DNA from 3 places in the Brenneria roseae subsp. americana genome. Region 1 is predicted to be linked to each of the others. Evidence: predicted binding sites of a transcription regulator. Region 1 holds the regulator's gene; each other region holds the start of a gene.
The links. The regulator ArgR, encoded in region 1, controls arginine synthesis, uptake and breakdown. The targets are predictions, from matches to a motif close to ANTGAATAAAAATACANT.
Positions count from the first base shown of each region.

Region 2: the regulator ArgR is predicted to act here: its motif matches at 1,758-1,775, upstream of argA (amino-acid N-acetyltransferase).
Region 3: the regulator ArgR is predicted to act here: its motif matches at 1,707-1,724, upstream of argC (N-acetyl-gamma-glutamyl-phosphate reductase).

Region 1 covers NZ_QDKJ01000022.1:22,726-26,009, forward strand. Annotated here, with positions in the region: gene B4923_RS19670 (helix-turn-helix domain-containing protein) at 1-208, shown strand, start outside; gene mdh (malate dehydrogenase) at 274-1,212, opposite strand; gene argR (transcriptional regulator ArgR) at 1,684-2,154, shown strand; gene tsaD (tRNA (adenosine(37)-N6)-threonylcarbamoyltransferase complex transferase subunit TsaD) at 2,254-3,267, opposite strand.
Region 2 covers NZ_QDKJ01000002.1:103,079-106,362, forward strand. Annotated here, with positions in the region: gene B4923_RS02390 (MFS transporter) at 1-271, shown strand, start outside; gene argA (amino-acid N-acetyltransferase) at 396-1,724, opposite strand; gene amiC (N-acetylmuramoyl-L-alanine amidase AmiC) at 2,144-3,284, shown strand, end outside.
Region 3 covers NZ_QDKJ01000007.1:20,768-24,051, forward strand. Annotated here, with positions in the region: gene argB (acetylglutamate kinase) at 1-529, opposite strand, end outside; gene argC (N-acetyl-gamma-glutamyl-phosphate reductase) at 561-1,565, opposite strand; gene argE (acetylornithine deacetylase) at 1,771-2,922, shown strand; gene ppc (phosphoenolpyruvate carboxylase) at 3,186-3,284, shown strand, end outside.

The DNA.
Region 1 (3,284 bases):
GAAAGGCACTACGCTGGCGGCAGTATCACGCGCTGCCGGATTGAGTTCATCGACACTCGCTAATGCGCTGTCACGGCCCTGGCCCAAGGGAGAATGGCTCATTGCCGATGCGTTAGGTATTCATCCATCAGAAATCTGGCCCAGCCGATATTACGATCCAGAAACCGACCAACTCATTGATAGAAAAAAATTAATCCGTCCCAGTTAAGTAAAAAAGCCGGAGACTTTCATCTCCGGCTTTATATTTATTGGGATATTAAATCCATGTTGTCATCAGCTATTGATGAATGACTCACCCAAAGCAATATCCTGATTCAACGTCTCCAGCATATTTTTCAGCGCCTGCTGCTCGAAAGCACTCAGCGTCCCAATTGCTTTACGCTCAACAATCCCGTCTTTACCTAACAGAACCGGCTGCGCAAAGAAACGGGCATACTCACCATCACTCTCAACGTATGCACATTCTGTGACGCCGCTTTCTCCCTGCAAAGCACGAACCAGAGACAGGCCAAAGCGCGCCGCCGCTTGTCCCATGGACAGCGTTGCCGATCCGCCACCGGCTTTTGCCTCTACAACTTCCGTACCCGCATTCTGGATACGTTTTGTCAGATCAGCGATTTCTTGCTCACTGAAACTTACTCCGGGGATTTGTGACAGCAGCGGCAGAATAGTCACGCCAGAGTGGCCACCGATAACCGGAACATTGATGTCCTGCGGTTGTTTGCCTTTCAATTCAGCCACAAACGTATTGGAACGGATAATATCCAGCGTGGTGACACCAAACAGTTTGTTTTTGTCGTAAACACCCGCTTTTTTCAACACTTCAGCGGCAATAGCGACCGTCGTATTTACCGGGTTGGTGATAATGCCAATGCAGGCTTTAGGGCACGTACTGGCAATTTGCTCAACCAGGTTGCGCACAATCCCGGCATTGACATTAAACAAATCAGAACGATCCATACCGGGTTTACGGGCGACGCCCGCGGAGATAAGAACGATATCCGCACCCACGAGCGCTGGTTTCGCGTCTTCGCCGCTATATCCCTTGATTTTCACCGCAGTAGGAATATGGCTCAGATCAACCGCAACCCCCGGTGTTACGGGAGCGATATCATAAAGAGATAATTCTGAACCTGAAGGAAGCTGGGTTTTGAGGAGGAGTGCAAGGGCTTGACCAATACCGCCTGCTGCACCGAGAACTGCAACTTTCATCCTAAACTCCTTATTATCGTAAAATAAAAAAATGCCGTGAATTCATCTAGTTATAAACTTAAATGCAAGAAGAAAGAGTTACATCTATCTACTCACCGCTCAGCATGCGCCGTAAGAGACGAAAAAATACGCTATGTCCCTAATAATAAATCAAAAGCAGCCATACATTTTGAAAGGTAAGTAAAGTTAATGGGCTCCAGGGCTAATAACTCGGCGCACATTCACGACCGGTTAACTGGTCAGCTACATTACACCGATCAATGACATCCAAACAACATCATTCTGATAACATTTAATTCACTGTTATGTGACGAATGGCGCATTTCTCAGACTACCGACACTATGAGCTTTTAATTATTTCAGAGAGACGACGGTAAACACTGACAGATGATGTTATAGGCATTTTCATTGCATAAAAATTCACTTATCTGCATAATAACAAAACCAACAACCACACTAATCCGGTGCAGAATGCGCAACTCGACAAAACAAGAAGATTTAGTTAAAGCGTTCAAAGCGCTGCTGAAGGAAGAGAAATTCAGTTCTCAAAGTGAAATTGTGCAGGCTTTACAAGACGATGGATTCGAAAATATCAACCAGTCCAAAGTCTCACGCATGCTAACTAAATTTGGCGCTGTTCGTACACGCAATGCCAAAATGGAGATGGTGTACTGTCTGCCAGCGGAACTGGGTGTGCCAACCACGACCAGTCCGTTGAAAAATCTCGTATTAGATGTTGATTACAATGATGCCGTGGTGGTGATCCATACCAGCCCAGGCGCGGCGCAGCTGATTGCCCGACTGCTCGACTCCCTGGGGAAATCAGAAGGCATTTTGGGCACCATTGCCGGTGATGACACCATATTCACCACACCAGCCAGAGGCTTCAGCGTCAAGCAACTCTACGAAGCTATTCTGATTTTATTCGAGCAGGAATTATAACGCACTCCATCGCGGGAAACCGCGATAGCGCTCTGCAATTTTGCTAAAAATTGATATTTCGTTGTATCACCAGCAATAAACGTTGCTGGTGATAGTTGATCAGACGGCGGGTAACTCGGCCAACGGCCAGCGAGGACGCACGGAAACGCCGAGATCGTGGCATTGTCCGTGCCGTAAGCGAACAACGCCTGCATAGGCAATCATGGCGCCATTATCAGTACAAAACTCAGGCCGGGCATAAAACACCGCGCCACCGCGCTTCGCCATCATTTCTCCCAGACGCTGACGCAGCGTACGATTAGCACTCACACCTCCGGCGATAACCAGACGTTTGAAGCCAGTTTCATCCAGTGCCCTACGACACTTGATTGACAGCGTATCCACCACCGCATCTTCAAATGCGCGAGCAATATCGGCACGCGTCTGCTCATCATCTCCATTATTCCGGATCGTATTGGCGGCAAATGTCTTAAGACCAGAGAAGCTAAAATCCAGACCGGGTCGATCGGTCATGGGGCGCGGGAAGGTAAAGCGCGCGGCATCGCCCGTCTGCGCCATTTTCGACAACAGGGGCCCGCCGGGGTAATCCAACCCGAGCAGCTTTGCCGTTTTATCGAAAGCTTCGCCCGCCGCATCATCGATCGATTCGCCAAGCAGTCGATACTCGCCAATACCGGTTACGCTAATCAGCTGGGTATGTCCGCCAGAAACCAACAGTGCCACGAACGGGAATTCAGGCGGGTTATCTTCCAGCATCGGCGCCAACAGGTGTCCTTCCATATGATGCACCGGTACTGCCGGCACATTCCAGGCAAACGCCAAGGCGCGTCCCACGGTTGCGCCGACCAATAGCGCGCCGACCAGTCCGGGACCTGCGGTATACGCCACGCCATCAATATCGCTGGCCTTTAATCCGGCCTCAAGCAGCGCCGCCTGAATCAATGGCACGGTTTTACGCACATGATCGCGCGACGCCAGTTCGGGCACCACACCACCATAGTCGGCATGGAGTTTTACCTGGCTGTAAAGTTGATTGGCGAGTAGACCGGCCTGAGTGTCATAGATGGCAACCCCGGTTTCATCACAGGATGTTTCGATACCCAATACGCGCATTGCTGTTCCTACTTTTA
Region 2 (3,284 bases), on a different contig from region 1:
CAAAGGATTTGGCAATCTGGGATGGTGTGTATTAAGCGACACTTCCCCGAAAGAAGTATTGGGCATCGCGGGCGGCGTTTTTAACATGTGCGGTAATATGGCCAGTATCATTACGCCTCTGGTTATTGGCTTTATTTTATCCTCCACTCAATCGTTCGATTACGCCATTTTATACGTGGGTTCGATGGGGGGAATCGGCCTTATTGCTTACTTGTTTATTGTCGGACCGTTGGAGCGAATCAAAATAACTACCGTGCCGGCGGCGCAATAACTTCAGGTGATTGGTGTCCCTGTGACACATGCTGTTCCGTGGATTTGAACTCCTCCGGAACAGCAATTTTTTACCGCGGCTGATGCGCGGCCATCACGTATTGTCGCCAGGTGGCCGGTAAGTCTCAGGTCAGATCCAGCACCAGAATTTTTGACCGACGCTGGTAGTTGTACAGGGCCTGCTTTTTCTTCGGCAGCATTTCCACTTCGGCGAGTAAAAACCCGCGTTCCTGGAACCAGTGAATGCTGTGGGTCGTCAGAACAAACAGTTTGCTCAGCCCTTGCAGGCGCGCCTGAGATGCAATCCGCTGCAACAGCATGTCACCGCGTGAAGAACTGCGATAGTCAGGATGCACCGCGACGCAGGCCATTTCGCCGATGCTCTCTTCCGGGAAAGGATAGAGCGCCGCGCAGGCGATGGTCAGGTTATCGCGCACCACCACGGTAAACTTGTCGATTTCCATTTCCAGCTGTTCACGCGAGCGTCTGACCAGAATACCCTGTTGTTCCAGCGGACGAATCAATTCCAGAATCCCGCCAATATCGTTAATCGTTGCCCGCCGCACCTGCTCGGCGCTTTCCATCACGATTTGCGTACCAATACCGTCACGGGAGAACAGTTCTTGCAGTAAAGCGCCGTCATCCTGATAGCTAATCAGGTGGCTGCGACGCACGCCGCTACGGCAGGCTTTAACCGCGCCGCGCAAAAATCTGACCGTACCGGAGTGGTAATCGCCGTCCGCTTCCAGCGCTTCAATCCGCCGCTGGGCATCATCCGGAAACAGTTCGGAAATAATATTGCCTTCTTCGTTGATTACGCCCTGGGAAGAGCAGAAACCAATCATTTTTTCGGCTTTGAGCTTGATCGCCAACTGAGTGGCGACTTCTTCAGAGGTCAGGTTGAAGCTTTCACCCGTAACGGAAACCGCGACCGGCCCCAGCAGGACAATCGCGCCGCTATTTAACTGGCGGTGCAATGCCTCTTCATCAATTCGGCGGATGCGTCCACTGTGGCAGTAGTCCACGCCATCATCAACGCCAAGAGGCTGGGCAATGATGAAATTGCCGCTGACGACATTGATGTGCGCGCCCTGTAGCGGCGTATTATTCAAACTCATGGACAACCTTGCGGTGATGTCCAATTGCAGCATCCCTGCGGCCTGCTTAACCAGTTCCAGCGTGACGCTGTCTGTTATGCGGGTATTTTTGTGATAGCGAGGTTCGTAGTGATGGGTTGTCAGATTGGCATCGATCTGCGGACGGGCGCCATAAACCACGACCAGCTTGATTCCCAGACTATGCAATAGCCCGATATCATTGACGATGTTGGCGAAGTTTTCATGCTCGATGGCTTCTCCACCCAGCATGATGACAAACGTTTTGCCGCGATGGGCATTGATATAAGGAACTGAATGGCGAAAGCCTTGAACCAGTTCTGTACTACGTTCCTTCACTGTGAGCCCTCTTTTGAATTTTTATTCGTAATTTTTGTATTTTTATTCTTTATGAGGCAAAAGGCAAGGGGCAAGTAACGGGGCTGGAGCCTGTGCGATAAATTCAGCATTCATCTCGTTTATTCCTTCATTCTCTCTGCCGTGAGGACTGAGGAATCGGATTTTTCAACGTATTCAAACCGATACCTTATTCACGGTTTGCTCATGCGGTAACTGACTATATTTTCGTCGGTTCAGTTAAGGCTATAACCAGAAAGTGTCAGGGGAAGCGCACGCTTTCGGTTTGAAGGAGATAAAGATATAAAGCATAAACATGATTTTTGCATGACAGCGCAGGGGAGATTCGTTAAAGTTTTTGACAATTTTCTTATTTCTGTTTTCAGTTTTTGCCAATGGCACCGTAATCAGACCGGAGTTGCATGTCTCATTCGAATCACAATCTGACTCGGCGGCGCTTGTTACAAAGCGCGGCAGCAACCTGGCTGTTAAGTGTGAGCGGCGTCGGGCTGGCAGCGACAGCGCAGGTTATTGCTGTGCGCGTCTGGCCTTCCTCTTCTTATACCCGTGTCACGCTGGAATCGAATCTTGCGCTGAAATACAAACAGTTCACTCTCAGCAATCCGGACCGCATTGTCGTGGATATTGAGAATATCCATCTGAATAGCGTGTTGAAGAATATCTCCGGTCAGTTCCAGCAAAACGATCCGCTGATTAAAGAAGCCCGTATTGGTCAGTTTGATAAAAATACGGTGCGGCTGGTGCTGGAATTAAAGCAAGGCGCCAGCACCAAACTGTTTACGCTGAATCCGGTGGCGGAATTCAAGCATCGCCTGGTTGTCGATCTTTATCCGGATGTCGGCAAGTATGACAACGAAGACGATCCGCTCTTGGCGCTGCTGGAAGACTATAACAAAGGTGAACTGGAACGTACGTTGCCCGCAGAAGCGCCGAAAGCGGGGAGGGCGGGGCGCGATCGCCCGTTGGTCATCATGCTGGATCCCGGTCATGGCGGCGAGGACCCCGGAGCGATTGGTAAAAACAAGACGCGCGAGAAAGATATCGTTTTGCAGATCGCCCGGCGTCTGCGTACTTTGATCGATCGTGAATCCAATATGAAAGCGTATATGACCCGTAATGAGGATGTGTTTATTCCATTACGGGTGCGGGTGGCGAAAGCGCGCAAGCAGCGGGCCGATCTGTTTATCTCTATTCACGCGGACGCGTTTACCAATCGTGCGGCCAGAGGTTCATCGGTATTCGCGCTTTCCAAGAAAGGGGCAACCAGCACTGCCGCCAGCTTTCTGGCGCAGACGCAGAATGAATCGGATTTGATTGGCGGGGTCAGCATGAGCGGCGATCGCTATCTCGACCATACCATGTTTGATCTGGTGCAGACGGTCACGATTAGCGATAGCCTGAAATTCGGTAAAGAAATTCTGACGCGGCTGAGTAAGGTGAACCGTTTGCATAAAAACAGTGTCGATCAGGCTGGCTTTGCAGTATTAAAAGCGCCGGATATTCCTTCCGTTCTGGTGGAAACCGCATTTATCAGCAATCTTG
Region 3 (3,284 bases), on a different contig from region 1:
TTAAATCCGCACCCAGCGTTGCGGCCAGCGCGGTGGCAGCCTGATCGGCATTCACATTCATCAGATCGCCCTGTTCGGTAATCCCGATGGAGCTGACGACAGGCAAATAACCCGCTGACAGCAGCGTATTCAACAGTAGCGGAGAACCCGCTTCCGCTTTACCCACAAAGCCCAGCGCCTCATCCAGCTGCGTGACCCTGGTGCTGCCGCCGTCCGCCAGACATAGGCCGACAGCGTTAATATCGTGTTTCTTCGCCCAGGACAAGAGCGTTTTATTTGCAGAACCGGCCAGCGCCCCTGTAATGATGTCAATCTGATCGGCGGGTGTGACGCGCAGGCCATTTTTCTTCACCACAGGTAACGACAGTTTCTTCATCAGGTCGTCAACCAGACAGCCACCGCCATGCACAATTAACAACGGACGCTGGTGCGTCTGACGATAGGTGACCAATGCGTTAAACAGACGCTCCAGCGCCTCTTCGCTATCCAGTAACACGCCGCCTAGTTTGATAATTAACGGGTTCATTATGCTCTCGCGCCTCAGAATGATAAATTTTTGATCAGAGTAAAGACTGGGTTTCCGGGAAACCAAAACGAATATTCAGGCATTGTACCGCCTGAGCGGCAGCGCCTTTCAGCAGATTATCTTCCGTGGCGACGATGATCAGATGTTCACCCTCAACGGAGAAGCCAATGTCACAGAATGGCAGACCGACGACAGATTTCAATGCTGGAACGCCTTTCTCATACAAACGCACCAGCGGTTTATCATGATAAGCATTATGGTAAGCCTCTGCGATATCCTGTGATGTCACGCCCGGCTGCAAACGGCAGGTGATCGTTTCCAGTATACCGCGCGCAAAATTACCGAGATGTGGCGTAAAGATGACCGGCGTACCAAGGTGGGTTGAAATCTCAGGCGCATGACGGTGGTTGAAGATACCATAAGGTTGCAGGCTGACTTCGCAGAAACTGCTGGTTAAGGAAGCTTTACGTCCGGCGCCGCTCACGCCGCTGACGGCGTTAATGACCGGCCACTGTGCCGGATTCAGCAATTGTCCATCCACCAGCGGTTTCAACGACAGTTGTGCCGCGGTTGGATAGCACCCCGGCACCGCAATCAGCCGGGCGTGTTTGATACTTTCGGCCTTCCATTCGGCCAAACCGTATACGGCCTGAGCCAGCCAGTCCGTATGTTGATGTTCAAATCCATAATAGCGGGTATAGAAATCGGCATCCTGAACGCGGTAGGCGCCCGACAAATCAAAGACGGTACAGCCGGCCGCCAGGAACTCAGGCGCCAAATCATGACTGACCTTGTGATCCGTCGCCAGAAACACCACGTCAACACCTTTGGCGGCTTCAGCAACATGGGTCAACGGCTGTACCGGTAAATCGATAATGCCTTTCAGCTGTGGATGCAAATCGGAAAGCAATTTTCCGGCATCAACACTTTGCGCTGAAACCGCCAAAGCGGTTATGTTCATCTGTGGGTGACGGTTCAGGTAAAGTGCAAGTTCTGCACCGGTATAACCACTTGCACCAACAATCAACGTATTCAGCATGGGATCCGTATACCTTCTTAATTTATCTATGTAACAGGTAACAGGGTTCACCAGCGTAAACACGCTGTTCACCCGCGAAGCTAAGCAAAGTGATGAATTCCTCGCCACCCGGTATCTTGTGGTTTCCTTTCACTTAGCGTTATTGTATTTTTATTCAAAATAAATGCATGAATATTGATACTATCCTAACCAGAGGCTGTCAACAGTGAAGATGAATTTACCCCCTTTTATTGAGCTATACCGGGCGTTGATCGCGACTCCGTCCATCAGTGCAACCGACAGCGCACTCGATCAAAGTAATCAGGCATTAATCAACTTGTTGGCAGGCTGGTTTACCGATTTAGGCTTCCATGTCGACGTTCAACCCGTCCCCGGCACACAACATAAATTTAATATGCTGGCGCGGATTGGTGAAGGTAAAGGCGGTTTACTGCTGGCCGGGCATACGGATACGGTGCCTTTCGATGATGGACGCTGGACGCGCGATCCTTTCACGCTGACCGAGCACGATAATAAACTTTATGGTCTGGGCACCGCCGATATGAAAGGATTTTTCGCTTTCATTCTCGACACGCTGCGTGACATCGATCCAACAAAACTGACGAAACCACTTTATATTCTTGCGACCGCCGATGAAGAAACCACCATGGCGGGCGCCAAATACTTCTCAGCATCCACGCAGATCCGCCCGGACTGCGCCATTATCGGCGAACCGACCTCGTTACAGCCAGTGCGCGCCCACAAGGGCCATATGTCCAGCGCGATCCGGATTCAGGGGCAGTCAGGCCATTCCAGCGATCCGTCCCGCGGTGTGAACGCCATTGAACTTATGCATGAAGCCATTTCGCATCTGCTGGTGCTGCGCAACACGCTACAGGAGCGCTATCACAACGCGGCGTTCAACATTCCTTATCCCACCATGAATCTGGGCCACATTCACGGCGGGGATGCCGCCAATCGTATCTGCGCCTGCTGTGAGCTGCATATGGATATTCGTCCGCTGCCGGGGCTGACGCTGAATGACCTGAATGGCTTACTGGCTGACTCGCTGGCGCCAGTGAGTCAGCGTTGGCCGGGCCGGTTGACCATCAGCGAATTACATCCTCCCATTCCGGGCTATGAATGCCCGGCCGACCATCGTCTGGTGTCGGTAGTGGAAAAATTGCTGGCAACGAAAACCGAGGTGGTGAATTACTGTACGGAAGCGCCGTTTATTCAGGAACTATGCCCGACGTTGGTATTGGGGCCGGGTTCTATCAATCAGGCCCACCAGCCGGACGAATACATTGATACCGCCTTTATCAAACCAACGCGGGAACTGATTGCGCAGGTTATTCAGCATTTCTGCCACCACTGAGTGTGACCGCCAATGTCGCGGGGCCTGCGGGCTCCGCGATCGCCTTCTGATAAGCGCTCCTAATATCAGCTCATTTGTAATTAAATTTCACAAATTGCCATGCCTATATCAATGCAGGTAAAAAGATCCGCAGGTAGAAAGAATAGCGAGAACAAAGAATCGTCAATTGACGAATCAGACTTGTCGTGGCTAGATGAAAGAAGTGCAGAATATCTGTCAAGTGAAACAAACTTACAAAAATAGAGAGATGGGTCAGGGTAAATATGAACGAACAATATTCCGCAATGCGAAGTAACGTCAGTATGCTCGGTAAGCTGCTTGGCGATACCATCAAGGAGGCATTGGGTGAAAACATTCTTGAT